Regions from separate parts of the Microbispora sp. CA-102843 genome, predicted to be linked through region 3. Evidence: riboswitches for the same ligand, from Rfam matches in the RefSeq annotation. Region 3 holds a riboswitch; each other region holds the start of a gene.

Region 1 (5,791 bases), 1.2 Mb from region 3:
GAGCCACGCTCACGCTGCCCGGCCTGGCCGGGTTCGTCCTGGCGATCGGCATGGCGGTGGACGCCAACGTGCTGGTCTTCGAACGGGCCAGGGAGGAGTACGGCGAGGCGCCCCGCCGGGGCCTCAAGGCGGCCCTCGACCGGGGCTTCAAGAACGCCTGGAGCGCGATCGCCGACTCCAACATCACCACCCTGCTCGCCGCGGGGCTGCTGTTCTGGCTGGCCTCCGGGCCGGTGAAGGGCTTCGGCGTGACGCTGGCCATCGGCGTGCTCGCCTCGCTGGTCTCGGCGATGCTGATCACCCGGGTGCTCGCCGCCGCCCTGATCGCCAGGATGGGCCCCCGGGCGTCCGGCATCGGCTCGATCGGCCGCGTCAGGACCTGGCTGACCCGGCGGAACCCGGACCTGATGCGCGGCAGGCGGCTGTGGCTCGCCGTCGCGGCCGGGCTGCTCGTGCTGGCGGGCGCGGGACTGGTCACCCGTGGGCTGAACTACGGCGTCGAGTTCACCGGCGGCCGAATCGTGGAGTTCGGCACGAGCAGGCCCGTCGACGTCGCCGCGGCGAGGCAGGCGGTGGCGGACGCCGGGTTCCCCTCGGCCGTCGTTCAGCGGTCGGACGACGCGATCTCGGTGCGTACCGGGCAGATCAGCGCCGACGACGTGGTCCGCATGGAAGATGCGCTGGACCGGCGCGTGGGCGAGGTCACCAAGCAGCGTGACGAGCTCATCGGGCCGAGCCTCGGTGAGGAGCTGCGCCGCAACGCGCTCATCGCGCTCGCCGTCGCGCTCGCCGCGCAGCTCGTCTACCTGGCGTTCCGGTTCCGGTGGACGTTCGGCACGGCGGCCGTGGCGGCGCTGTTCCTGGACGCGGCCGTCGTCGTCGGAGCGTTCGCCTGGATGGACAAGCCGATCGACGGGGTGTTCCTGGCGGCGATGCTCACGATCATCGGTTACTCGGTCAACGACAAGGTCGTGCTCTTCGACCGGGTGCGCGAGCTGTGGCCGGTGCGGCGCGGGGAGCCGTTCGGCGGCGTGGTGAACACCGCGATCCTGCAGACCGTGCCGCGCACGGTCAACACCGGGCTCGGCGCGCTGTTCATCCTGGCGGCGCTGGCGGTGTTCGGCGGCGACTCGCTGCGCGACTTCGCCATCGCCCTGCTGCTCGGCATCGTCGTGGGCACGCTGACGTCGTCGTTCGTGGCCGGGCCGGTGGCGATCGCGCTGGAGAGGCGCAACACCCAGCCGCCGCCGGTTCCCGCCGCCCCGCGTGCCAGGCCCGCGCGGCGCGACGGCTCCGGCGCGGTGGTCTGACGCGCCGGCCTGACCGGCGGGCGTGGGTCCCGGGGCTGGACGCCCGCCCCGGGGCCCGTGCGGCTACGGACGGCCGAGCGCGCGCAACTGGATGGGCGTCAGCGGGGAGACGTTCTGGTCGATGGGCGAGTCGGTGTACTGGTGGATCGCCCAGGACTTCCAGTCGGCGGGCGGCGTGATGTCGCCCGGGGCCTTGCTGTAGTGGGCCACCCACAGCGGGTACGCGCCGAGGCCGTGGCCGTACTCGTCGGCGAAGTTCCAGCCGCTGTAGAACATCGGCTTGGTCCCGGTCTTGGCCGTCACGTACTCCAGCCAGGTCTTGGCCCACTGGTTGACGTGCTGGACCGACTGGCCGTCGGTGGTCTCCAGGTCGAGGACCAGGATGTCGCCGGGCCTGCGCGGCTGCGCGTTCACCACGTCGAGGAAGTGCTCGGCCTCGGCGATGGGGTCGTTGCCGGGATGGCCGTAGTGGTAGACGCCGCGGACGATGCCCTTCTTGGCCAGCTCCTGCCAGTGCCGGGGGAAGGACGAGTCGACCCAGGAGGTCCCCTCGGTGGCCTTGATGAAGCCGAACTGCGCGCGGCTGTTCATCCAGTCGTGGTCGGCCTCGTAGCCGGAGACGTCCTGACCGTACGTGTGCGGGTTCGCGTAGGCCGGGGCAGGCAGGACGACGGCCGCCGTGACGGTGGCCGTGGCGGCCGAGACCGCGAGGGTCGCCGCCGCGAGGGCGGAGCGCAGGCGCCGGCCGGAGGGCCGGCTCCCGAGGGAGAGCCGATGGGTGGACATGACGGGGTTGACTCCTTGCTTCCATGCCGCCTACCGGGTTAGCTGACGGGTTCGGGCAGGAAGTGCCCTACGGGCGCATCTGGGGGGCCTGCGCGCCGATTCACCCCGAAGAGAGTGGGTCCCCGGCTCCGCATGACGCGGATTCGGCGGCCGCGCGATCATCGCGCGGTCCGGGCAACGACACGGCAAGGGGATACGACGCCGGAAGTCGGTCGGTACCCAAGCTGTGTGCCCTAAAGGTACACACAGCACCAGAATGGTGTAAACAGGACAAAACATGTCTTTACCTGGCCCGATACCGCCCGGACCACACCCCCACCACCATGACCCCATCAGCCCCACCCGGCCCCCGTCGTGGCCCGGCCGCCCCTGACGCGCGAACCCCACCAGGGGGTAAGACCCGTGATTACCAACGGTAAGTGTTCGCCAGATCACATTCTGTGAAAGAGTCCGTCCTCGGAGGGATTCACTTGGGGGTCTGCGTCGTGGTCGCGATGTCGTCGTCTCGTTCCCGCTGCGGTTCCTGTGACCTGCGGCGCGTTCGGTGACCGTAAAGGCGAGCGGCGTGAGAGGCATCCCTCGTCACGTGGCGTGCGTCATGGACGGGAACGGCAGGTGGGCCGCGCAGCGATCGATGCCCCGCACCGCGGGGCATCGGGCGGCCGAGGCCGCGGTGATCGACGTCATCGAGGCGGCCCACACGGCCGGCGTCGAGTGGTTGAGCCTGTACGCCTTCTCCACCGAGAACTGGCGGCGCCCGGCCGCCGAGGTCGACGTCCTGCTGCGCCTGGTGCGGCGCGCCATCCGGAAACACGCCCTGGCACTGCACACACGCGGGATCCGCTGCCGTTTCCTCGGGGTCACCGACCCGCGGATCCCGCCCGCGCTGGCCCGGGACATCGCCGACCTGATGGCGCTGACCCGCGACAACCGGCGGATGACGTTGACGGTGGCGTTCGACCACGGCGGTCGCCGCGACATCGTCGAGGCCGCCCGGTCGCTGATCCGCGACGGGGTGCCGCCCGAGCAGGTCACCGAGGAGAGTTTCGCCCGCCGTCTGCCCCACCCCGACATGCCGGAGGTGGACCTGGTCATCCGCACCTCCGGAGAACAGCGGATCTCCAACTTCATGCTCTGGCAGGTCGCCTACGCCGAATGGGTCTTTCCCCGGGTGCTGTGGCCGGACTTCCGGGCCGAGCACTTCTGGGAATGCCTGGAGGTCTACCGACGGCGCGACCGCCGGTTCGGCGGCGTACAGGCACCTGCCCCGACAGGAAAGGGAAGTCGATGAGCGACGCCGTGTCCGAGGACTTCACCGACCCGCTCGGCCCGGGATCGATGCTCCACGAGTTGACCCGCCAGACGCGCTGGGGGCTGGTGGCGACCCGGGCCATCGTCCTGGAGGCCGCGCACCCGCAGATCGGCGCCGCGCTGATGACCAACTCGACCTTCGTGGCGCACCCGTGGCGGCGGCTGCGCAACACCGTGCTCAGCGCGCAGCGGATGGTCGATCCCGACAAGCAGGTGCGGCAGCGGGAGGCGGCCCGGCTCAACCGCCTGCACGCGCGCATCACCGGCACCGACGGCGAGGGCCGCCCCTTCAACGCCGCGGATTCGGAGGCGCGCGCCTGGGTGGTGGCGACGCTGTTCGAGTCCACGGTCACGATGTGCCGGCTGAGCGGCGAGTCCCTCGACGGCCCCGTCCTGGACCGGCTGTACGCCGAGTTCCAGGCGTTCCTCGCCCTGATGGACCCCTACGGGGGCAAGCTTCCGCCCACTCTGAGAGAGTTCTGGCGCTACTACGCGTCCGTGGTCGAGGAGCGGCTGGAGAACACCGAAGCGGTCCACGTCATCCTCGACCGCCTGTTCGCGCAGGTGCCCGCTCCCCCGATGCTCCGCGACCAGCCGGCCGTGTGGGCGGCGGGCAGGGCGCTCGCCGGCCCCGCGGCCACCGCGATCGTCGTGGCGTCGCTGCCCGAGTCGCTCCGCGCGCGCCTGGGGCTCGCCGAGTTGCCGGGCACGCGCACGCTGATGCACGCCGCCTACCTGTCCACCAGGCTCGCGACGCGGCTGCTGCCGGAGGCGTGGACGCGGCTCGACACGGTGATGACCATGCTCGACCCGGCGTACGCCCCACGGCGGGGCGGCGACGCGCAGGCAGGGCTGCGCGCGCTACCGGGGCTGGACGTGCTGTCAGGGCTACACGTGCTACCGGGGCTACGCCGGGGCGCGGCGAAAGCGGGAGCGCTCCTGCGCCTCCTCACTCCCGTTCCGGGAACGGCGGCCTCCGGCGACTCGGCGGTGCGCTCCGCCTCGCGGTTCTTCTCCGAGGTCCTGGACCAGACCGGCGACGGCCACCTCGACTGGCCCGACCTCGCCGCGATGGCCCGGGAGATCGCCACCCGTCTCGACCTGGACGCCCAGGACGAGGACCGGCTGTTCGCCGCCTTCGCCGACTGGTGGCGCGAGCTGCAGAAGGAGCTGGACACCGACGGCGACGGGCGCATCACCGGCCACGAGTACGCCGCGGCCACCGCCGCCATGGCCGGCTCCGCCCTCATCAGGATCGCCGAGGTCCTCTTCGACATCACCGACACGGACGACGACCAGACCATCGACGCGCGGGAGTATCAGGCCCTCTTCCGTACGGCGTTCGACCACGACCCGGGCGGCGGCGACGCCGGCGAGCGACTGACCCGCGGCGAGTTCGTCCGCCGGTTCCTGAGCTTCATGGCGGGCCGCCGGCACTCCGGCGCCTACGACCAGATGTTCGCCCAGTCCTGACGGCGTCGCCTCCGGCACGCCCGCCGGCGGAAGCCGACCTCCGCTAGATCATCGAGCGCATCGGGCCGTGCGGCGGCTCGATGCCGAGCTGCGTCAGCGCGGAGACGTGGAAGACCGAGCCGGGCACGTGGATCGCGTGGGTCAGTCCCACGTGGGCGTCCCGCCAGAACCGCTGGATCGGATTGTCCACGCGCATCGCGTTGCCGCCCGACCGCGCCACGATCTCGTCCATGGCGCGCACCGCGCGCCAGGCCGCCTGGACCTGGGTGCGGCGGCCCACGGCCCGCTCGTCGAAGGTCACCTCGCGGCCGGAGGCCGCGATGTCGTACATCCGCGAGGCGTTGTCGAGCAGCGCCGCCCGCGCCGCCGCGATCTCGGCCGCCGCCTCGCTGATCGCGTACAGGACGTACGGGTCGTCCTTGATCTTCGTGCCGGTGATCTGGACGCGGCCCTTCTGGTACGCCATGTGGTGCGCGAGCGCGCCCTCGGCGATCCCGACGACCGAGGCGGTGATCCCGAGCGGGAACGCCGCCGAGAACGGCAGGTGGTAGAGCGGGTTGGTCAGCCCCGCCTCCTTGGCCGCGCTGCCGTCCACGACCTTGTTGTAGGGGAGGACCCGGTAGTCGGGGACGAACGCGTCCTTGACGATGATGTCCTTGCTGCCGGTGCCGCGCAGCCCGACGACGTTCCAGGAGTCCTCGACGATCTCGTAGTCGGACCGGGGCAGGATGAGGTGCAGCGAGGTCGGCGGCTGGGCCATCTTGCCCTCGGCGTCGCCGAGCATGCCGCCGAGGAAGATCCAGTCGCAGTGGTCGGTGCCCGAGGAGAACTGCCAGCGGCCGTTGAAGACGTAGCCCCCGTCGACCGGCCGGGCGATGCCCATCGGCGCGTACGGCGAGGCGATCCAGGTG
Region 2 (5,791 bases), 1.1 Mb from region 3:
CATCATGGCCGGCGGCCCGGCGATGAACTTCGTGCTCGCGTTCGCGCTGTTCGCGGTCGTGATCATGGGGTTCGGCGTGCGCGTGCAGACGCCGGTCGTGTCCTCGGTGTCCAAGTGCGCCATCCCCGCCGCCGAGGCGGAGCACCGCGACTGCCGGCCGAGCGATCCCCTGACGCCCGCCGCCCAGGCCGGCCTGCGGCCCGGCGACCGCATCGTCGCCATCGGCGGCACCCCGGTGACCGGCTGGGAGAGCGCGCAGCGGCTGATCCGGGAGCACGGCGCGGGGGTGACGACGCTCGGCGTCGAGCGGGGCGGGCAGCGGACCGACCTGAAGGTCGACCTGATCGCGCAGGACATGCCCTCGCTGACCGACCCCGACAAGGTCGAGAAGAACGTCGGCTTCCTCGGTGTGAGCCCGACCATGGTCGTCGAGAAGAAGGGCCCCGGCTACGTCGTCGGGCAGATGTGGGACCTGACCGAGCGCACCGCCGCCGCGATGGTCAACATCCCCAAGAAGATGGTCGGCGTGTGGAACGCCGCGTTCTCGGGCGAGAAGCGCGACCCGAACGGGCCGATCGGCATCGTCGGGGCGGGCCGCATCGGCGGTGAGATCGCCGCATCGGACCTCTCGGTCGAGAACAAGATCGAAATCTTCATCAACCTGCTGGCCGGGCTGAACCTCGCGGTGGGCATGTTCAACCTGATCCCGCTGCTGCCGCTGGACGGCGGCCACATCGCCGGCGGGCTGTGGGAGGGCGTCAAGCGGGCCTTCGCGCGGGTGCGCCGTCGGCCCGTCCCCGGTTACGTGGACGTGGCCAAGGCGCTCCCGCTGACGTACGTCATGGCGGCCCTGCTGGTCGTCATGGGCGGCCTTCTCATCTACGCCGACCTCGTCAACCCGGTCCGCCTGTCCGGCTGAGCCCAGCCGGGCAGCGGCGCTACTCGCCCGTCGCCCCGTCGATGCGCTCGCGCAGCAGATCGGCGTGGCCGTTGTGGCGGGCGTACTCCTCGATCATGTGGCACATGATCCAGCGCAGCGAGTAGTGGACGCCCAGGCGGGCCTCCTTCGCCGGCACGTCCAGGTCGGCGCAGGCCTCCTCGGCCGCACGCGCGTGCTCGATCTCCGCGCGCCAGGTGGCGAAGGCCTCCTCGGCCGACGCGGTGTCGACGTTGTCGAACTCGCCGTCAGGGTCGTCGTCGCTGTAGTAGATGCTGCCGAGGTCCTCGCCGTTGATCCGCCGCCGGAACCAGCCCCGCTCCACGTCGGCCATGTGCCGTACGAGGCCGAGCAGCGACATGCTGGAGGGCGGCACGGAGCGCAGCCGGAGCTGTTCCTCCGTGAGGCCCTCGCACTTCATCGCGAGGGTCTCACGGTGCCAGTCCAGCCAGGCGCGCAGCATCGCGCGCTCTCCCGCGGCGGCGGGAGGATCGATACGTGTTTCGGTCATTCTGGCATCTTGCCCCGAGCCGTGGCGCGGAGCCACATCAATCAGAGCTGGGCGGGCCGGTATTCGAGCAGGACGAGGCACGAGTCAAGGACCCTGGTGGCGGCCAGCTCCAGCCCTGTGCGGGGATAGCCGGCGTAGGCGGGCTCCCGGCCGTCGCCGCCCAAGGTGAGGGGAAAGACCATCAGCCGGAGCCGGTCGACCAACCCCAGCTCCATCAGGCTTCTGACCAGGCTGAGGCTGCCGATCGAGCGCAGCGGCACGTCCGACTCCTGCTTGAGCGCCCGAACCTGCTCGGCGAGATCGCCGCGTACGAGCCGGGTGTTCTTCCAGACGAGCGGCTCGCGCAGGGTGTTGGAGAAGACGGCCTTCGGCAGGTCGTTCATCCGGGTGCTCGCCTCGTCGGTGGCCGCGGACGAGATCGCCGCCAGCGCCTCATAGGTGACGCGCCCCATGAGCATCAGCTGAGGCTCGTCGGTCGCCTCACGTATCCACGCGTCGAGGTCGGGACCCGGGTAGTCGAAGAAGGCACCCACGTCCACGCCGGCGGCGAAGCCGTCCAGCGACACGAACAAGTCCGCCGTGAGGTCAGCCACGGCGGTTACCGCGCTTCATCACCAGGGCCCCTTGATACGCAGCACGCATGAACTGATCGTAAGGGCCGTCGCGTCAGGCGGCCTGCCCGATCAGTACATCGAGATGTGCACGTGGTCGTAGTGGTTGGCGGTGATTCCGCCACGGTCGGACATGGTGCGCCAGCCCGGATGGCCGAGGTTGTAGATGCGCTGCTGCCAGATCACGTACATCACGCCCAGCTTCGGCCCGTTCTTGATGGCCCAGGCGGCCACGCTGTCGCCGAGTGCCTTCATCTCGGCGGAGGGCATGGCGCCGCCCGAGCTCATCATGAAGTCGCAGGCGCGCCCGAGGGGGTGCTCGCCGCTGTTCTCGGCGCGGTAGCAGCCGATCGGGAACTGCAGATCGAAGTGCTTTTCGACCTCGGTGCGCATGAGCCGCATCCGCGGCGTGATGTTGTCGGAGCCGCTGGGCAGCTCCGGCGCCCACGACCCACCCACGCGCTTGCCCGGCGCGATCGGGATCAGCGCGTCGAGCTTGTCCTTGATCTCGTCGATGAGATCCTCGGCGTCCTCGCGCTGCCCGGCGACCACGGCGGCCTGCGCCTTGAGCTGTTCGGTCAGCGTCTTGGCGGCGTCCGCGGCCCGCTGCCGTTCGTCGCGGACCTGGTCGAAGCGCGCGAGCCTGGCGGCCTGCTCCTCCTTGAGCTGGTAGTTCAGCGCGGCGGTGTTCATGTCGGGCAGCGCCATCGCGCTCTCGGTCTGGTAGCGCAGCCCGGCCATCTGCCGTACGGCGTTGCTGGCGGCCTCGTAGTCGGCCTCCGCCTTGACCAGCCGGCCGCGTGCCGCCTTCTCCTCGACGCGGGCCTTGGCGAGCGCGACGCGTTTGGCGTTGTAGTCGCCGATCAGCCGGTCGACCTTCTTCCGCAGGTCCGACAGCTCCTTCTTGAGCTGCTTCTCCGTCGGCTTGGGGTCGGCGGCGCCCGGGGCGGCCGCGCCGAACACGAGGACGGCCGAGGTGAGCACGCCGACAGCCAGGGGGAACGCGCGGGGCAGCGCCCACTCCTCTCCATCTGCCGACCGGGTTAGCTGACGGGTTCGGGCTGGAGAAGCCCGGGCAGGCGACTGCCTTGACCCCAGGTGCGTGGTTGGGTCCCCGGCTCCCGGGCGAGGCGCCCGGGATTAGGCGTACCGGCTGTGACAGCCGGTGTGAGGGATACTAATGGTAAAGAAAGCGCGGCTGCCACCCAAGTCGCAACCATTCGGAGATCAAGCCGTTACCGCCTCGCGGAGCATCCGGGCGGCCTCCTCCGGGAGCACGTCGTTGACGAACGCGCCCATTGCCGACTCCGATCCGGCGAGATACTTCAGCTTGTTCGGCGCGCGCCTGATCGTGAAGAGCTGCAGGTGGAGGTAGGCGAGGTCGCGGCGGTAGGTGACCGGGGCCTGGTGCCAGGCCGCGACGTACGGCATGACGACGCCGAACAGTCCGTCCAGGCGGCGCAGCACCTCGATGTAGAGCGGCGCGAACGCGGCCCGCTCCTCGGGCGACAGCGCGGGGATGTCGGGGACCCGACGGTGCGGGTAGACGTGCACCTCGAACGGGTAGCGCGCGGCGGCAGGGACGAAGGCCGTCCAGTGCTCGTTGGCGGCCACCACCCGGGGCCCCCTCCGCTCGGCGGCCAGGACGTCCGCGAACAGGTTGCCGCCCTGATGGCGGGCGGCGGCGTCCAGCATCTGCCGGGAACGCGGCGTGACGTACGGATAGGCGTAGATCTGCCCGTGGGGGTGCGGCAGCGTGATGCCGATCTCGGCGCCGCGGTTCTCGAAGCAGAAGACCTGCTCCACACCGGGCAGCGAGGCCAGCTCGGCCGTGCGGTCGGCCCACGCCTCGACGACCAGCTCGGCCTGCTCGTCGCTCAGCGAGCTGAACGACGCGTCGTGGTCGGAGGTGAAGCAGACGACCTCACATCGCCCGATCCCCGGACGCACCTCGCTCAGCCCGCCCACCTGCTCGTACGCGCCGGTGTTGAAGCTGAACGACGGGAAGCGGTTCTCGAACACCGCCACCTCGTACGGCGAGGGGATCTCCGAGCCGGGATGGGCCGGGCAGAGCGGGCACTCCTCGGCGGACGGCAGGTGGGTGCGCGTCTGGCGGTGCCGGGCGACGGCCACCCACTCGTCCATCAGGGGGTCGTAGCGCAGCTCGGAGGAGAGCGGGCGCGGCGGCAGGTCCCTGGTGTCGGTGGCGCTGTGGTCGGCGTCGTCGCGCCGGTCGAAGTAGATCAGCTCACGGCCGTCGGCGAGATGGGTGATGGTGCGCTTCACAGAGCGGTCTCCAGCTTCACAGTGCGGTATCCGGTGTCAAGGTTCGGCCCGGCGTCACAGTGCGGTCTCCAGCTCGGTTTCCCCGGACGGATCGGTGAGGAGGAGTTCGCCGGCGTGCTCCGACAGCGCGGCGCGCCCCTCCTCCGGCAGGCCGACGTCGCTCACGACCACGCTGGCCTCGCCGAGGGCGGCGATCGTGCTGATGCCGATCGTTCCCCACTTCGTGTGGTCGGCCAGGACCACGAGCTGCTGGGCGGCCGCGATGAGGGCGCGGTCGGTCTCCGCCTCCAGCAGGTTGGGCGTGGTGTAACCCGCCCGGACGCTCATGCCGTGCACGCCGAGCATGAGCGTGTCGACGTTCAGGGAGCGGACGGCCGCCACGGCCACCGGGCCGACCAGCGCGTCGGAGGGCGTGCGCACGCCTCCCACCAGCACCACGGTCTGGTCGGGCCGTCCCGCCCGATGGAAGACGTCGGCCACCTGCACGGAGTTGGTGATGACGGTCAGCTCGGGCACGTCCACCAGATGGTGGGCCAGTGTCCAGGTCGTGGTCCCGGCCGACAGGGCGACGGAGCTGCCCGGCCTCACGAGCATGGCGGCCCGGCGGGCGATGGCCTCCTTCTCGGCCTGCTGCCGCACCGACTTGGCCGCGAAGCCCGGCTCCTCCGTCGAGCCGGTGCCGGTGGCGGTCGCCCCGCCGTGCACCTTGACGATCAGGCCGCGCTCCGCGAGGACCTCCAGGTCGCGGCGGATCGTCATGTCCGAGACCCCGAGGTCGCGTACGAGCTGCGCGACGCGCACCCCGCCGGTTCTGCGTACCCTCTCCAGGATCGCCTGCTGCCGTTGCTGGGCCAGCATCCACCACTCCTGTCAACAGATTCAAACAAATTATGCCCCACATGCGTGGAGACATGTTGAGTTGGGTCCCCGTACTTGTCGCCGGCGGTCCGGGGGGAGGACAGTGAGCGAAAGCCGTACTCGACGGAAGGCGGTCGTGATGGGCAGGCGCGCACGCAAGTCGAAGGCACGCAAGAAGAAGAAGGCCAACCACGGCAGGCGGCCCACAGGACGGTAGGACCTGCGGTAGGCCCTGCGCGGTAGGGCTTAAAGGTTCCTGCCCCAGGCGGCGAGCAGGTGAGTCTGCTGGTCGGCGCCGGCCGGGACGTCCCGCTCGTCCCCGATCACTCCCGCCTCGCGATAGTCCTCCCGCGCCTTCTCGAACCATTCCGAGCAGGAGGCGACGAGCTCGGGGTCGAGCCGTTCCGGCCCGCCGATGGCACGTGCCAGGTCCCAGGTGTGGATGAGCGCGTCCGCGAACAGCTCGGTGATGTACTCCTCACCCAGCACGTCGCCGAAGGACAGGTGGGTCACGCTGGTCAGGGCACCCTCGGCGTACACCGCGTGGACGGCGCCCTGCGCGGACGCCTCGAACGCCTTGAGCGGATC
Region 3 (5,791 bases):
CCTTCTTCCAGCCCTCCACCGCGGCGGCGGGCCGGTACGCGGGGCGGTCCACGGAGAAGAACCCGTGGCCGGCGTCGGGGAAGACGTGGAACTCGTGTTCCTTGCCGAGTTTGTCCAGCTTCGCGGAGAGCACTTCCACCTCGTCAGGCGAGGGGAACCTGTCGTCCGCGCCGAAGAGCCCGAGCAGCGGGCAGGACAGATCGGCGGCCCGGGAGATCAGCGGTTCGGCCTTGAGCTGGGATCCGGCGGGCGGCGCGGTGACCACGAAGGCCCCGTAGCAGTCGACGGCCGCGTCGATCTGGAGCGAGCAGGCGGCCAGGAACGTCTGCCGGCCACCGGAGCAGTAGCCGATGACGCCGATCTTGCCGTTGGCGTGCTCCAGGCCCTTGAGGTAGGCCGCGGCGCCGGCGACGTCGCCGACGAGCTGCTCGTCCGGGACGCCCCCCTTGGCCCGGACCGCGGCGGCCTGGTCGTCCGGGCTGACGCCGGCGCCCTCCCGGGAGTACAGGTTGGGGCAGATCGCCGCGTAGCCGTGCGCGGCGAACCTGCGGACGATCTCCTTGGTGGCCTCGTCGTAGCCGGGCAGGTGGTGGATCACCACGACCCCGCCGTGGGGGCGGGAGTCGAGCGGCCGGGCCGCGTACGCTTCGAGGCCGGCGCCTTCGTGCCCGGTCACGGCGACCGTGCCGGCCCACATCGCGTCCGTCATTGACAGTCCTTTCCCCTCTGGTCACAGCGCTGCCCGTGAGATGGCGGCGCCCGGGAACCAACCCTAGTAGTTAGCTTGGCTAACTAAGCCAACTGCCTAACAATGATCCGATGAATGCGGCGTTGATGCCCGTCGTCGCCACGCCAGAACGGTCCGGTCTTTACGTGGACCGGACGATTGTGGCAGGCTCGGCAGGCCGATACATCGGGTGTATTTCGGAAGAGGCGATCGTGAAACTGCTGAGAGTGGGACCGGCGGGCGAGGAGCGGCCCTGCGTGCTCGCGCCCGACGGCCGGGTGCTCGACCTGTCGTCGCTGACGACCGACATCGACGGCGCGTTCCTCTCGGGAGGAGGCGTCGAGCGGGTGCGGTCGGCCCTCGCCGAGGGCCGGCTGCCCGAGGCCGGGCCGTACGAGCGGGTGGGCGCGCCGGTCGCCAGGCCCGGAAAGATCATTTGTATCGGGCTCAACTATTCCGACCACGCGGAGGAGACCGGAGCGGCGATCCCCGCCGAGCCGGTGGTGTTCATGAAGGCGTCCAACACGCTCGTCGGCCCCGACGACGAGGTGCTGGTGCCTCGGCGCAGCGTCAAGACCGACTACGAGGTCGAGCTGGCGGTGATCCTCGGCCGTACGGCCCGATACCTGGAATCCCCTGAGGCGGCGGCCGAGGTGATCGCCGGGTATGCGATCGCCAACGACGTGTCGGAGCGGGAGTTCCAGAACGAGCGCGGCGGCCAGTGGGACAAGGGCAAGTCGTGCGAGACGTTCAACCCGCTCGGTCCCTGGCTGGTGACGGCGGACGAGGCCGGCGACCCGCAGGCGCTCGGCCTGCGGCTGTGGGTCAACGGCGAGCTCCGCCAGAACGGGAACACCAAGAACCAGATCTTCGGCGTGCACCACGTGATCTGGTACCTCAGCCAGTTCATGGTGCTGGAGCCGGGCGACGTGGTGAACACCGGCACTCCGGCGGGCGTGGCGCTCGGCCGTGGCCCGGAGGCGTACCTGCGGGAGGGCGACGTGGTGGAGCTGGAGATCGACGGCCTCGGCCGCCAGCGCCAGCGGATGGGACAGGCATGAGCGAGCGAATCGGTAGGCACAGTGTCTTTCGCTCATGCGACCCCGAGCCGCAAGGCGAGGGGGTGGCATGAGCGAGCGGAGCGAGCGAATCGGTGGGCACAGTGTCTTTCGCTCATGCGACCCCGAGCCGCAAGGCGAGGGGGTGGCATGAGCCGGGGAGAGTTCGACGGCCTGGTGGCGATCGTCACCGGCGGTGCTTCGGGCATCGGTGAGGCGGTCGCCGAGGAACTGACCGCGCGGGGCGCGCGGGTCGCCGTCCTGGACCTGAAGGACACCGAGTTCGTCTGCGACGTCACCGACGACGCCTCCGTACGGCGGGCGGTGTCGGCCGTGGCGGAGCGGTACGGCCGGATCGACGTGCTGGTGAACAACGCCGGCATCGGCGCGCAGGGCACGGTGGCCGACAACGACGACGCGGAATGGCTGCGCGTGTTCGACCTCAACGTGGTGGGGATCGCCCGGGTGACCCGGGCGGCGCTGCCCCACCTGCGCGAGTCCCCGCACGCCGCGATCGTCAACACCTGCTCGGTCGCCGCGACGGCCGGGTTGCCGCAGCGGGCGCTGTATTCGGCGTCCAAGGGGGCGGTGCTGGCGCTGACCCGGGCGATGGCGGCCGACCACATCCGCGAGGGGATCCGGGTCAACTGCGTCAACCCCGGCACCGTGGACACCCCCTGGGTAGGCCGGCTGCTGGACGCCGCTCCCGACCCCGAAGCCGAGCGCGCCGCGCTGTGCGCCCGCCAGCCGCACGGCCGCCTGGTGACGGCGCAGGAGGTCGCCCATGCCGTCGCGTACCTGGCCAGCCCGAGGGCGGGGTCCACGGCCGGGGTCGAGCTGGCCGTGGACGGCGGAATGGCCGGCCTGCGGCTGAGGCCGGTGTCGCCGTGAGGATCCCACTCGGGCCGTACGGGCTGGGCACCGCGCCGCTGGCCGGGCTGTTCGCGCCGGTCAGCGAGGAAGAGGCCGAGCGGGCGCTGGCCGCCGCGTGGGAGGCGGGGATCCGCTACTTCGACACCGCGCCGCACTACGGGACCGGGCTGGCGGAAGAACGCCTCGGACGCTTCCTGCGCGGCCTGCCGGGGGACGCCGCCGGGGAGGCGGTCGTCTCCACGAAGGTGGGCCGCGTGCTGGTGCCCGGCCAGGGCGAGGAGGAGGGGTTCCCCGGCCGCACCGGCTACGTGCGGGTGCGGGACTACAGCCGCGACGGCGTGCTGCGTTCGCTGGACGACAGCCTGACGCGGACCGGGCTCGACCGGTTCGACCTGGTGTTCATCCACGACCCGGACGACCACTGGGAGCAGGCCGCCGGGGAGGCGTACCCGGCGCTGGCCGAGCTGCGCGACCAGGGGGTGGTCGGCGCGATCGGCGCCGGGATGAACCAGGCCGAGATGCTGACTCGCTTCGTCCGCGAGACCGACCTCGACGCCGTCCTGGTCGCGGGACGCTACACGCTGCTCGACCGCTCCGCCGCGCGGGAGTTGCTGCCCGAATGCGAACGGCGCGGCGTCGCCGTCGTCGCAGGCGGGGTGTTCAACAGCGGAGTCCTCACCGGCGGCACCACCTACGACTACGACGCCGCCCCGCCCGCCGTGCTGGAGCGGGCGCGTGAGCTGGGCCGGATCTGCGCGTCCTACGGCGTGCCGCTGCCCTCCGCGGCCCTGCGGTTCCCGCACCGGCATCCGGCCGTCACCACGGTCCTGATCGGCGCGCGCAGCGCGGAGGAGGTCCGGGAGGACCTCGACCTCGCCGCCACGCCCGTGCCCGGAGAGCTGTGGAAGGAACTGGACCCTGCTGATTGACCCCGCCGCCTGATCGCGCCTGGCGGGCGAACTGCCGCCCGCCAGGCGCTGTCGGCGTGTTCGGGGGGACGGCCGCCCGGGTGTGTGGCCTCCGACCCCGCCCGCCGGGCGGACGGGGCGGGCGCGAGTGCCGTACGGCTGTGTGGCGCATGTCACCGCGGGCGGCCCGCGACCGTGAGGACCTGCGGAAGCACGGAACGGTGGCGGCCAGAATCATGCCGTTTGCCGGTTTTGGCCGTGTCTTACTTGTTATCTATTAAGCTTCCCGTGTATCTCGCCGGTGAGCGGTCCTCAACCCGAGGACGACCGGCGACCGCCGAATCCCGGAAGTCATCGATCCCGGGAACCGGGGACCCACGTCTCTTGGGGTGAATCCGGACCATCCGGTAGGGCTACTCCTGGCCCGAACCCGTCAGCTAACCCGGTAGGCGGCCAAGGAGAGGAGAGCGCGTGGAGTGTCGGCTCCACCTGCCCACCCGGTCCGCGTCGCATCGCCGGACCACATGCCAGCCCTGGAACGTCTCCAGGCTTCCGGGGTGATGGCGCGCCCGTGACGGGCTGCCACATCTCCCGTTTCTGATTCCGCCCCGCCGCGGCAGTGTCCTCGGACGGCCATGCCGTCATGCCGTCACGCCCCGCGGGCCGGTTCGTCATGTCTCGAAGCGCGCCATGAGGAGCCTCCGATTTCCACCGATCCGATAGCTCGACAGCTGCTCGACGCCGTCCGCCCGGAACTGGGCTACCGCGAACGAGCCGGGAAACACACGAAGTTCGGCGCGTGGTACGCCGACAACGTCGCCAAGGACCCCGACTTCAAGACCGCCCCCTGGTGCGACATGTTCGTCTCCTGGGCGGCGGACCGTGCCGGGGTGCAGGACCACGTCGGCGAGTTCGCGCTGACCACGCGGCACGCCAAGTGGTTCAAGAAGCACCAGGCCTGGAGCGACAGGCCCGAGCCGGGCGCCGTGGTCTTCTTCGCCTGGTCGGGGTCCAAGAAAATCCGCGACATCGACCACGTCGGCGTGGTCGAGAAGGTCGTCGGCGGGAAGGTCCACACGATCGAGGGCAACGTCGACGGCGTGTGGCTGAAGCGGAAGGTACGCGACAAGAGCAAGATCGTCGGGTACGGCCTGCCGCGCAAGGTCAAGGTGACGCCGAAGGCGCCGGTGACGATCCAGCCCGTGGCGGCCGTGCACGCGAGCGTCCAGGGCGCGGCGGGGCCGGCCACCAGGAACATGGCGGCCACGCAGGGGCAGTCCCTCGACGTCGTGTGGTCGCCCGGCGACGCCGTCCTGCCGGCCGGTCTGCTGTTCGCGGTGGTCTCCACCGCCGTGACCGGGCTCCGGGTCAAGACCACGGCGGCGACGTCCCGCGGACGCCATCGCAGGCGCGGGTGACCTCCCTTATCGGTGCGGCGACGGCCCGCCGTACGGGGTCGCGGCGGCCTGACCCAGCAGGCCCTTCATCTCCCTGATCTCGGCCGACTGGCTGGAGACGATGGACGCCGCCATCCGCCGCGCCGGCTCGTAGACTCCGGCGCGCAGCTCGTCGCGCGCCATGGCGACGGCGCCCTCGTGGTGCCGGATCATCATCGTGAGGAAGGCCCGGTCGAAGGCCCGGCCGGACAGCCCTTCGAGTCGCCGCATGTCCTCGGCGGACATCATGCCGGGCATGGCGTGGTGCGCCGGTGCGGGGCTCTCGCCGGGCACCCGCTCACCCCAGGCCGTGAGCCAGCCGCTCATCGTCTGGATCTCGGGAGCCTGGGCGGCCTCGATCCGCCGGGCGAGCCGCGCGACCCGGGGGTCCGCCGCGCGGTTCTCGGCCAACCTCCCCATCTCCACCGCCTGACGATGATGCGGGATCATCATCCGGGCGAACATGACGTCCTGGTCGTTGTGGTCGGCCGCCGGCGCGGTGATGGCGGACACGGCGAGCGCGGCGGGCGGGGCCGGCGTCCCGGCCCGGGCGGCGGAGCCGTACGCGCCGGTCACGCCGACCAGCAGACCGGCCGCCAGCAGGGCCGCCGGCAGAACACGTCTCTTCATCGGACACCTCCGAGGAGACCCCTGCTGTCGGGACGTTCCCGGCCGGATGCCGGTCATTCCTCCGGCGGTTCTCGCCTGCTCCGCGCCCGGTGAGGCGGCCAGCGGGAGACGTTGACATGCAGCCAAAGGGCTGCATATATTTCGTGCAGCCAAATGGCT
Region 4 (5,791 bases), 1.5 Mb from region 3:
GGAGAAGTCGTACAAGGAGCTGCGGGTGCTGCGCGGCGTGGACTTCGCCGTGGCGCGGGGCAGCATCTTCGCCCTGCTCGGCTCGAACGGGGCGGGCAAGACCACGGCCGTGAAGATCCTTTCCACGCTGCTCAAGGCCGACGCGGGCACCGCCAGCGTCAACGGCTTCGACGTCGCCACGCAGGCGGCGGACGTACGGGAGTCCATCAGCCTCACCGGACAGTTCGCCGCCGTCGACGAGATCCTCAGCGGGCGGGAGAACCTCGTGCTGGTCGCCCGGCTGCGACACCTCAAGAACCCGGGCAAGATCGCGGACGAACTGCTCGATCGTTTCTCGCTGACCGACGCGGGCGCCCGGAAGGTGTCGACGTATTCGGGTGGTATGCGCCGCCGCCTCGACATCGCGATGAGCCTCATCGGGGACCCGCCGGTCATCTTCCTCGACGAGCCGACGACCGGGCTCGACCCGCAGGCGCGCATCGAGGTGTGGCAGGCCGTCAGGGAACTCGCCGCCCAGGGTACGACGGTGCTGCTCACAACCCAGTATCTGGACGAGGCCGAACAACTCGCCGACCGGATCGCAATCCTCCACGAGGGCCGGATCCTCGTGAACGGCACCCTCGCCGAGCTCAAGCGGCTGCTCCCGCCCGCCAAGGTCGAGTACGTCGAGAAGCAGCCGACCCTGGAGGACGTCTTCCTCGCGCTCGTCGGTGACAACGGCAAGAACGGCCCTGACCGCAACGTCGGCACGGACGCGTAAGGAACAACGATGACCAAGCATTTCTTCGGCGACACCGCCGTCCTGCTGGGACGATCCCTGCGCCACGTCACGCGTAGCGTGGACACCGTTGTCACGACCGCGGTCATGCCGATCGCCATGATGCTGCTGTTCGTCTACGTGTTCGGCGGCGCGATCAACACAGGTTCGGATTCGTATGTGACCTACCTGCTGCCCGGCATCCTGCTCATCACGGTCGCCTCGGGCATCGCCTACACCGCGTACCGGCTGTTCACGGACATGAAGAGCGGCATCTTCGAGCGATTCCAGTCCATGCCGACCGCGCGGTCGTCGGTGCTGTGGGCGCACGTGCTGACCTCGCTGGTCGCCAATCTGATCTCGCTCGTGGTCGTCGTGCTCGTCGCCCTGCTCATGGGCTTCCGCTCGGGGGCGGGAGCGCAGGCGTGGCTCGCGGTCGCCGGCATCCTGATCCTGTTCACCCTGGCGTTGACGTGGATCGCCGTCATCCCCGGCCTGTCCGCGAAGACCATGGAAGGCGCGAGCGCATTCTCCTACCCGCTCATCTTCCTGCCGTTCCTCAGCTCGGCGTTCGTGCCCACCGACACCATGCCAGGCCTGGTGCGCGCCTTCGCCGAGCACCAGCCGGTGACGTCCATCGTCAACGCCATCCGCGCCCTGTTCACCCAGCAGCCGGTCGGCACCGACATCTGGATCGCCCTGGCCTGGTGTGTCGGCATCCTCATCGTCGCGTACGTCTTCGCCATGAACACTTACCGCCGCAAGATCTCCTAGGCCAGCTCAGCGTGGCGGGTCGTCCTCCCTGACGAGCTGCGGGCCCCATGAAACACGTCCTATCGCGAGACAAGGAAAGGTCATGGCTGAATCTCTCCACACTGTCACGACGATGCCGGCGGCGCGTCAGCCCGGCTGTCCCTTCGACCCGCCCAAGGAGCTGATCCAGGCCCGCGAGCACGGCCCGATCAGCCGCTTCCCCTTCCCCGACGGACACCAGGGCTGGCTGGTCACCGGCTACGACCTGGTCCGGTCCGTCCTGGCCGACTCGCGGTTCAGCTCACGCAAGGAGCTCATGCGCCACCACCCGCTGGTCGACTACGGCGAGATCGAGGTCCCCCCGGCGCCGCCCGGCGAGTTCCTCCTCATGGACGAGCCGCAGCACAGCCGCTATCGCAAACCGCTGATGGGCAAGTTCACCGTACGGCGGATGCGCATGCTCACCGAGCGCGTCGAGCAGGTCACCGCCGACCACCTGGACGCCATGGAGAAGGCCGGCCCGCCGACCGACCTGGTGACCGCCTTCGCCAGGCCCGTCCCCGCCGTCATCATCTGCGAGCTGCTCGGCGTGCCGTACGAGGACCGGGGCTCCTTCCAGGAGCACATCGACAAGTTCCTCGGCGGGGAGACCAGCGACGAAGACCTGATCGCGGCCTACACCGCGGTCCAGAACTACCTCGCGGAGCTGGTGGCCGCCAAGCGTGCCAACCCCACCGACGACGTGCTCGGCGATCTCACCGACAGCGACCTGACCGACGAGGAGCTGCGGGGCATGGCCCTGATCCTGCTGTCGGCCGGGTTCGACACCACCGCCAACATGCTGGCCCTGGGCACCTTCGCGCTGCTGCGAAATCCCGCGCAACTGGCCGCGCTACGCGCCGATCCCGCGCTCACCGACGGGGCCGTGGAGGAGCTGCTGCGGTATCTGAGCGTCGCCAAGACGTTCATGAGAACGGCGCTGGAGGACGTCGAGCTGGGCGGCCACACCATCAAGGCCGGCACAACGCTGATCCTGTCCTACAACACCGCCAACCGCGACCCGGAGCGCTTCACCGACCCCCACGTGCTCGACCTGCGCAGGCAGGACGGCGGGCACCTGGCCTTCGGCCACGGCATCCACCAGTGCCTGGGCCAGCAGCTGGCCCGCGTCGAGATGCGCGTCGCGCTCCCCGCACTGCTCAACCGCTTCCCCACGCTACGGCTGGCCGTGCCGGCCGAGGAGGTCGTGCTGCGCCCGGAGACCGCCGACATCTACGGGGTCAAGAGCCTCCCCGTCACCTGGGACGTGTGACCGAGAGCCGGTGACGCGGCAGTGCCGGGATACCGCGGTGACGGACCCTCGTCCGCATGACGCGGCACGTCACGTGCGCCACGATTCACGGGCGAGCGCCGTCACCCAGTCGGCGCTCCCTCTTGCCGCGGGCGAGTTCGGTGCCCAGGGCGTCCAGGCGCTGGTTCCAGAAGCGGCGGAAGTGGTCGAGCCAGGTGTCGACCTCGCGCAGCGGCGCGGGGTCGACGGCGTACAGGCGCCGGGTGCCCTCGGCCCGGACCGTCGCGAAGCCGCTGTCCCGCAGCACGCGCAGGTGCTGGGACACCCCCGGCTGGGAGATCCCGAACTCCTCCTGCACGATCGCGCCGATCTCCCCGGCGGAGCGCTCGCCCTCGGCGAGCAGCTCCAGGATGCGGCGGCGCACCGGATCGCCGAGGACGTCGAACGCGTGCATGCCGCAAGGCTCGCAGCTCACGCTTATATAGGTCAATTTGCGGCGGCCGGGCGGCTCTCGCCTGCTCGGGCAGGCTGAGCGTACGGCCGGCCACGGCGGGGATGGCGGGGACGGCGAAGCGCGCCGGGATCACCGGCGCGCTTCGGGACCGTCGTCCGTCAGGAAGAGGCGGAGGCGGAGGCGTCCGCGGTGTACATCGGGTAGCCGTATCCGACGACCTGCCAGGTGGGGCGGGTGCGGGCCTCGACGGCGCCGCCGTCGCCGGTGTTGCCCTCGATGGTCCGGATCGTGCCGTCGCCGTTGTCCTTGACGACGAAACCGACGTGCTGGACGTCGTCGATGTTCTTGCTGCCGTTCCAGTTGAAGAACACCACCGCGCCCGGCTTGGGCGTACGGCCCCAGCGGCTGTGGTCGGCGAACCAGTGAGCGTGCTCCACGGTGTAGGCGTCGGAGCCCATGACCGGGCCGATGCCGAGCTGCTGGCCCACCCAGGAGACGAACATGTCGCACCAGGCCGCGTTGAGGTAGCCCTTGAGCGTGCCGCCGTCGCGGGCGAGGGTCTCGCGGGCGCGGGGCGTGGTCATGTACCACTGCTGGAACTTGGTCCCGCCGCCGTAGGCGTTCTCGCTGATCCCGATCTGGCTCCTGGCCAGGTTCAGCACGTCGTCCGCGCTGACCTTGGGCAGCGTGGAGGCGATCTCGGACATGGACTTCGCGGCCGCCGGGCCCTTGCCGGTGGCCGGGTTGTCCGCGTGCGCTGCCGGCGCTGAGATCAGCACGGCCGAGGCGAGAGCCCCGCCCGCGAGGGCAGCGCGAAGACAGGTGTTGAGGACGTGCATGTGGGGCGAACTCCCTTACTTCCATGCCGCCTACCGGGTTAGCTGACGGGTTCGGGCTGGAAGTCGCCCTACGGCACGCATGCCGATTCACCCCAGGAGAGGTGGGTCCCCGGCTCCGCGCGGACGCGGACTCGGCGGCCGGGCGGCAGGCCGGAATGGGCCGGCCGCGTCGGTCTGAGGTGGGCTTCTTGACCATTGAGATGAGCAAGTACGCCCTGAGCTGCCTAAAACGTAATAGACCAGGTCAAACCGGTCAAGTTAGAACAACTGAGATTTTACTGGTCGGTAGGCGGCAAACCCGGCGAGGGCGGGTAACCGGGGCCGCTCGGGTTCGCCGTCAGCGCAAACCCGGGCTCACCCGGGCAGGCGCACGGTCACCGCCAGGCCGCCTTCCGGCCGGGGGAGCGCCTCCACCCCGCCGCCGTGCGCCACGGCGATGGCCCGGACGATGGACAGGCCCAGCCCCGCCCCCCGGGCGGAGCGGACGCGGTCGCCGCCGAGCCGGCGGAACGGCTCGAACAGGTCGTCCACCTCGTACGGCGGGACCAGGGGCCCGGTGTTCTCCACCGTCACGCTCACCCCGGCCTCGTCCTCCCGCAGCCGGACCCAGACCTCTCCGTCACGCACGTTGTACTTGATCGCGTTCTCCAGCAGGTTGACCAGGCAGCGTTCGAGGAACAGCGGGTCGCCGTGCACGACCGCCGGGGACAGGTCCTCGTGGACGACCACCTTCCTGCGGCGCGGCTGCAGGTCGATCTGCTCCATCGCCATACGGACGATCTGCCGCAGGTCGACCGGCTTGCGGGCGCTCAGCTCCTGCTCCGACTGCGCCAGCATGAGCAGTCCCTCGATCAGCCGCTCATACCTCGCGTTGGTGCCGAGCAGCGCGCGGGCCAGCGCCTTGAGGTCCTCCGACGCCGCGGGCTCCTCCAGCGACACCTCCAGGACCGTACGGTTGACCGCCAGCGGGGTGCGCAGCTCGTGAGAGGCGTTGGCGATGAACCGGCGCTGGGCGTCGAACACCCGGTGCAGCCGGTCGAGCATCGCGTCGAAGGTGTCGGCGAGGCGCTTGACCTCGTCCTGCGGCCCGCGCAGGGCGATCCGCTCGTGCAGCGTGCTCTCCGACAGCCGCTGCGCGGTCTCGGTCACCCGGTCCAGCGGGCGCAGCGCGCGGTCGGCCACCAGGTAGCCCAGCACCACGGCGACGGCCCCGACGAGGATCATGACCATCACCGACGAGCGGAGCACGTCGGTCAGCACGTCGGCCGCGCCCTGCTCGACGTCGGTGCGCACCCGCTGCGCGAGGATGTCGCTGTCGGGCAGCCTGCCCCCCAACACGGCATCGGGGGTGCCGGTCACCTTCGACGCCACCGCCACCACGAACCGCTGGTTGAGCGCCCGCGCGGTCAGCAGGTGGGTGAACCACAGCAGCACCGACCCCGCCAGGAAGAACAGCCCGCCGTACAGCAGGGTGAGCCGCATCCGCAGGCCGAGCCTGCCCCACAAGGACAGGACGCGGATCACAGCCGATACCCCCGGCCCGGCACGTTCTCGATCACCGGGGGCTCGCCAAGTTTGCGGCGCAGCGAGGTGATCGTGACGCGCAGCACGCCCGTGCCGGCGTCGGCGTGCTCGTCCCACACGTTCGCCCGCAGCCGGGCCGAGGTCACCAGCCCTCCGCTGGCGCGCATGAGTTC

The links. Region 3 has a riboswitch for cyclic di-AMP ahead of ACQEVJ_RS15365 (CHAP domain-containing protein). Riboswitches for the same ligand answer to the same signal wherever they lie in the genome.
Region 1: it holds a riboswitch for cyclic di-AMP, as region 3 does, so the genes downstream of both, ACQEVJ_RS20425 (glycoside hydrolase family 25 protein) here and ACQEVJ_RS15365 (CHAP domain-containing protein) in region 3, are expected to answer to the same signal.
Region 2: it holds a riboswitch for cyclic di-AMP, as region 3 does, so the genes downstream of both, ACQEVJ_RS09910 (coiled-coil domain-containing protein) here and ACQEVJ_RS15365 (CHAP domain-containing protein) in region 3, are expected to answer to the same signal.
Region 4: it holds a riboswitch for cyclic di-AMP, as region 3 does, so the genes downstream of both, ACQEVJ_RS22250 (CHAP domain-containing protein) here and ACQEVJ_RS15365 (CHAP domain-containing protein) in region 3, are expected to answer to the same signal.

Annotation. Positions count from the first base shown of each region.
Region 1 covers NZ_JBNJNF010000001.1:4,422,112-4,427,902, reverse strand. The annotation lists gene secD (protein translocase subunit SecD) at 1-1,310, shown strand, start outside; gene ACQEVJ_RS20425 (glycoside hydrolase family 25 protein) at 1,374-2,096, opposite strand; cyclic di-AMP (ydaO/yuaA leader) riboswitch at 2,109-2,255, opposite strand; gene uppS (polyprenyl diphosphate synthase) at 2,662-3,387, shown strand; gene ACQEVJ_RS20415 (oxygenase MpaB family protein) at 3,384-4,880, shown strand; gene ACQEVJ_RS20410 (acyl-CoA dehydrogenase family protein) at 4,924-5,791, opposite strand, start outside.
Region 2 covers NZ_JBNJNF010000001.1:2,117,102-2,122,892, forward strand. The annotation lists gene ACQEVJ_RS09895 (M50 family metallopeptidase) at 1-919, shown strand, start outside; gene ACQEVJ_RS09900 (DinB family protein) at 939-1,448, opposite strand; gene ACQEVJ_RS09905 (dihydrofolate reductase family protein) at 1,490-2,041, opposite strand; gene ACQEVJ_RS09910 (coiled-coil domain-containing protein) at 2,132-3,043, opposite strand; cyclic di-AMP (ydaO/yuaA leader) riboswitch at 3,078-3,216, opposite strand; gene galT (galactose-1-phosphate uridylyltransferase) at 3,287-4,345, opposite strand; gene ACQEVJ_RS09920 (DeoR/GlpR family DNA-binding transcription regulator) at 4,400-5,203, opposite strand; gene ACQEVJ_RS09925 (TIGR03086 family metal-binding protein) at 5,450-5,791, opposite strand, start outside.
Region 3 covers NZ_JBNJNF010000001.1:3,261,765-3,267,555, forward strand. The annotation lists gene ACQEVJ_RS15345 (dienelactone hydrolase family protein) at 1-709, opposite strand, end outside; gene ACQEVJ_RS15350 (fumarylacetoacetate hydrolase family protein) at 940-1,788, shown strand; gene ACQEVJ_RS15355 (SDR family NAD(P)-dependent oxidoreductase) at 1,936-2,676, shown strand; gene ACQEVJ_RS15360 (aldo/keto reductase) at 2,673-3,587, shown strand; cyclic di-AMP (ydaO/yuaA leader) riboswitch at 3,892-4,034, shown strand; gene ACQEVJ_RS15365 (CHAP domain-containing protein) at 4,202-4,984, shown strand; gene ACQEVJ_RS15370 (DUF305 domain-containing protein) at 4,991-5,632, opposite strand.
Region 4 covers NZ_JBNJNF010000001.1:4,797,419-4,803,209, reverse strand. The annotation lists gene ACQEVJ_RS22270 (ABC transporter ATP-binding protein) at 1-760, shown strand, start outside; gene ACQEVJ_RS22265 (ABC transporter permease) at 770-1,531, shown strand; gene ACQEVJ_RS22260 (cytochrome P450) at 1,614-2,822, shown strand; gene ACQEVJ_RS22255 (ArsR/SmtB family transcription factor) at 2,908-3,255, opposite strand; gene ACQEVJ_RS22250 (CHAP domain-containing protein) at 3,414-4,094, opposite strand; cyclic di-AMP (ydaO/yuaA leader) riboswitch at 4,108-4,241, opposite strand; gene ACQEVJ_RS22245 (sensor histidine kinase) at 4,449-5,618, opposite strand; gene ACQEVJ_RS22240 (response regulator transcription factor) at 5,615-5,791, opposite strand, start outside.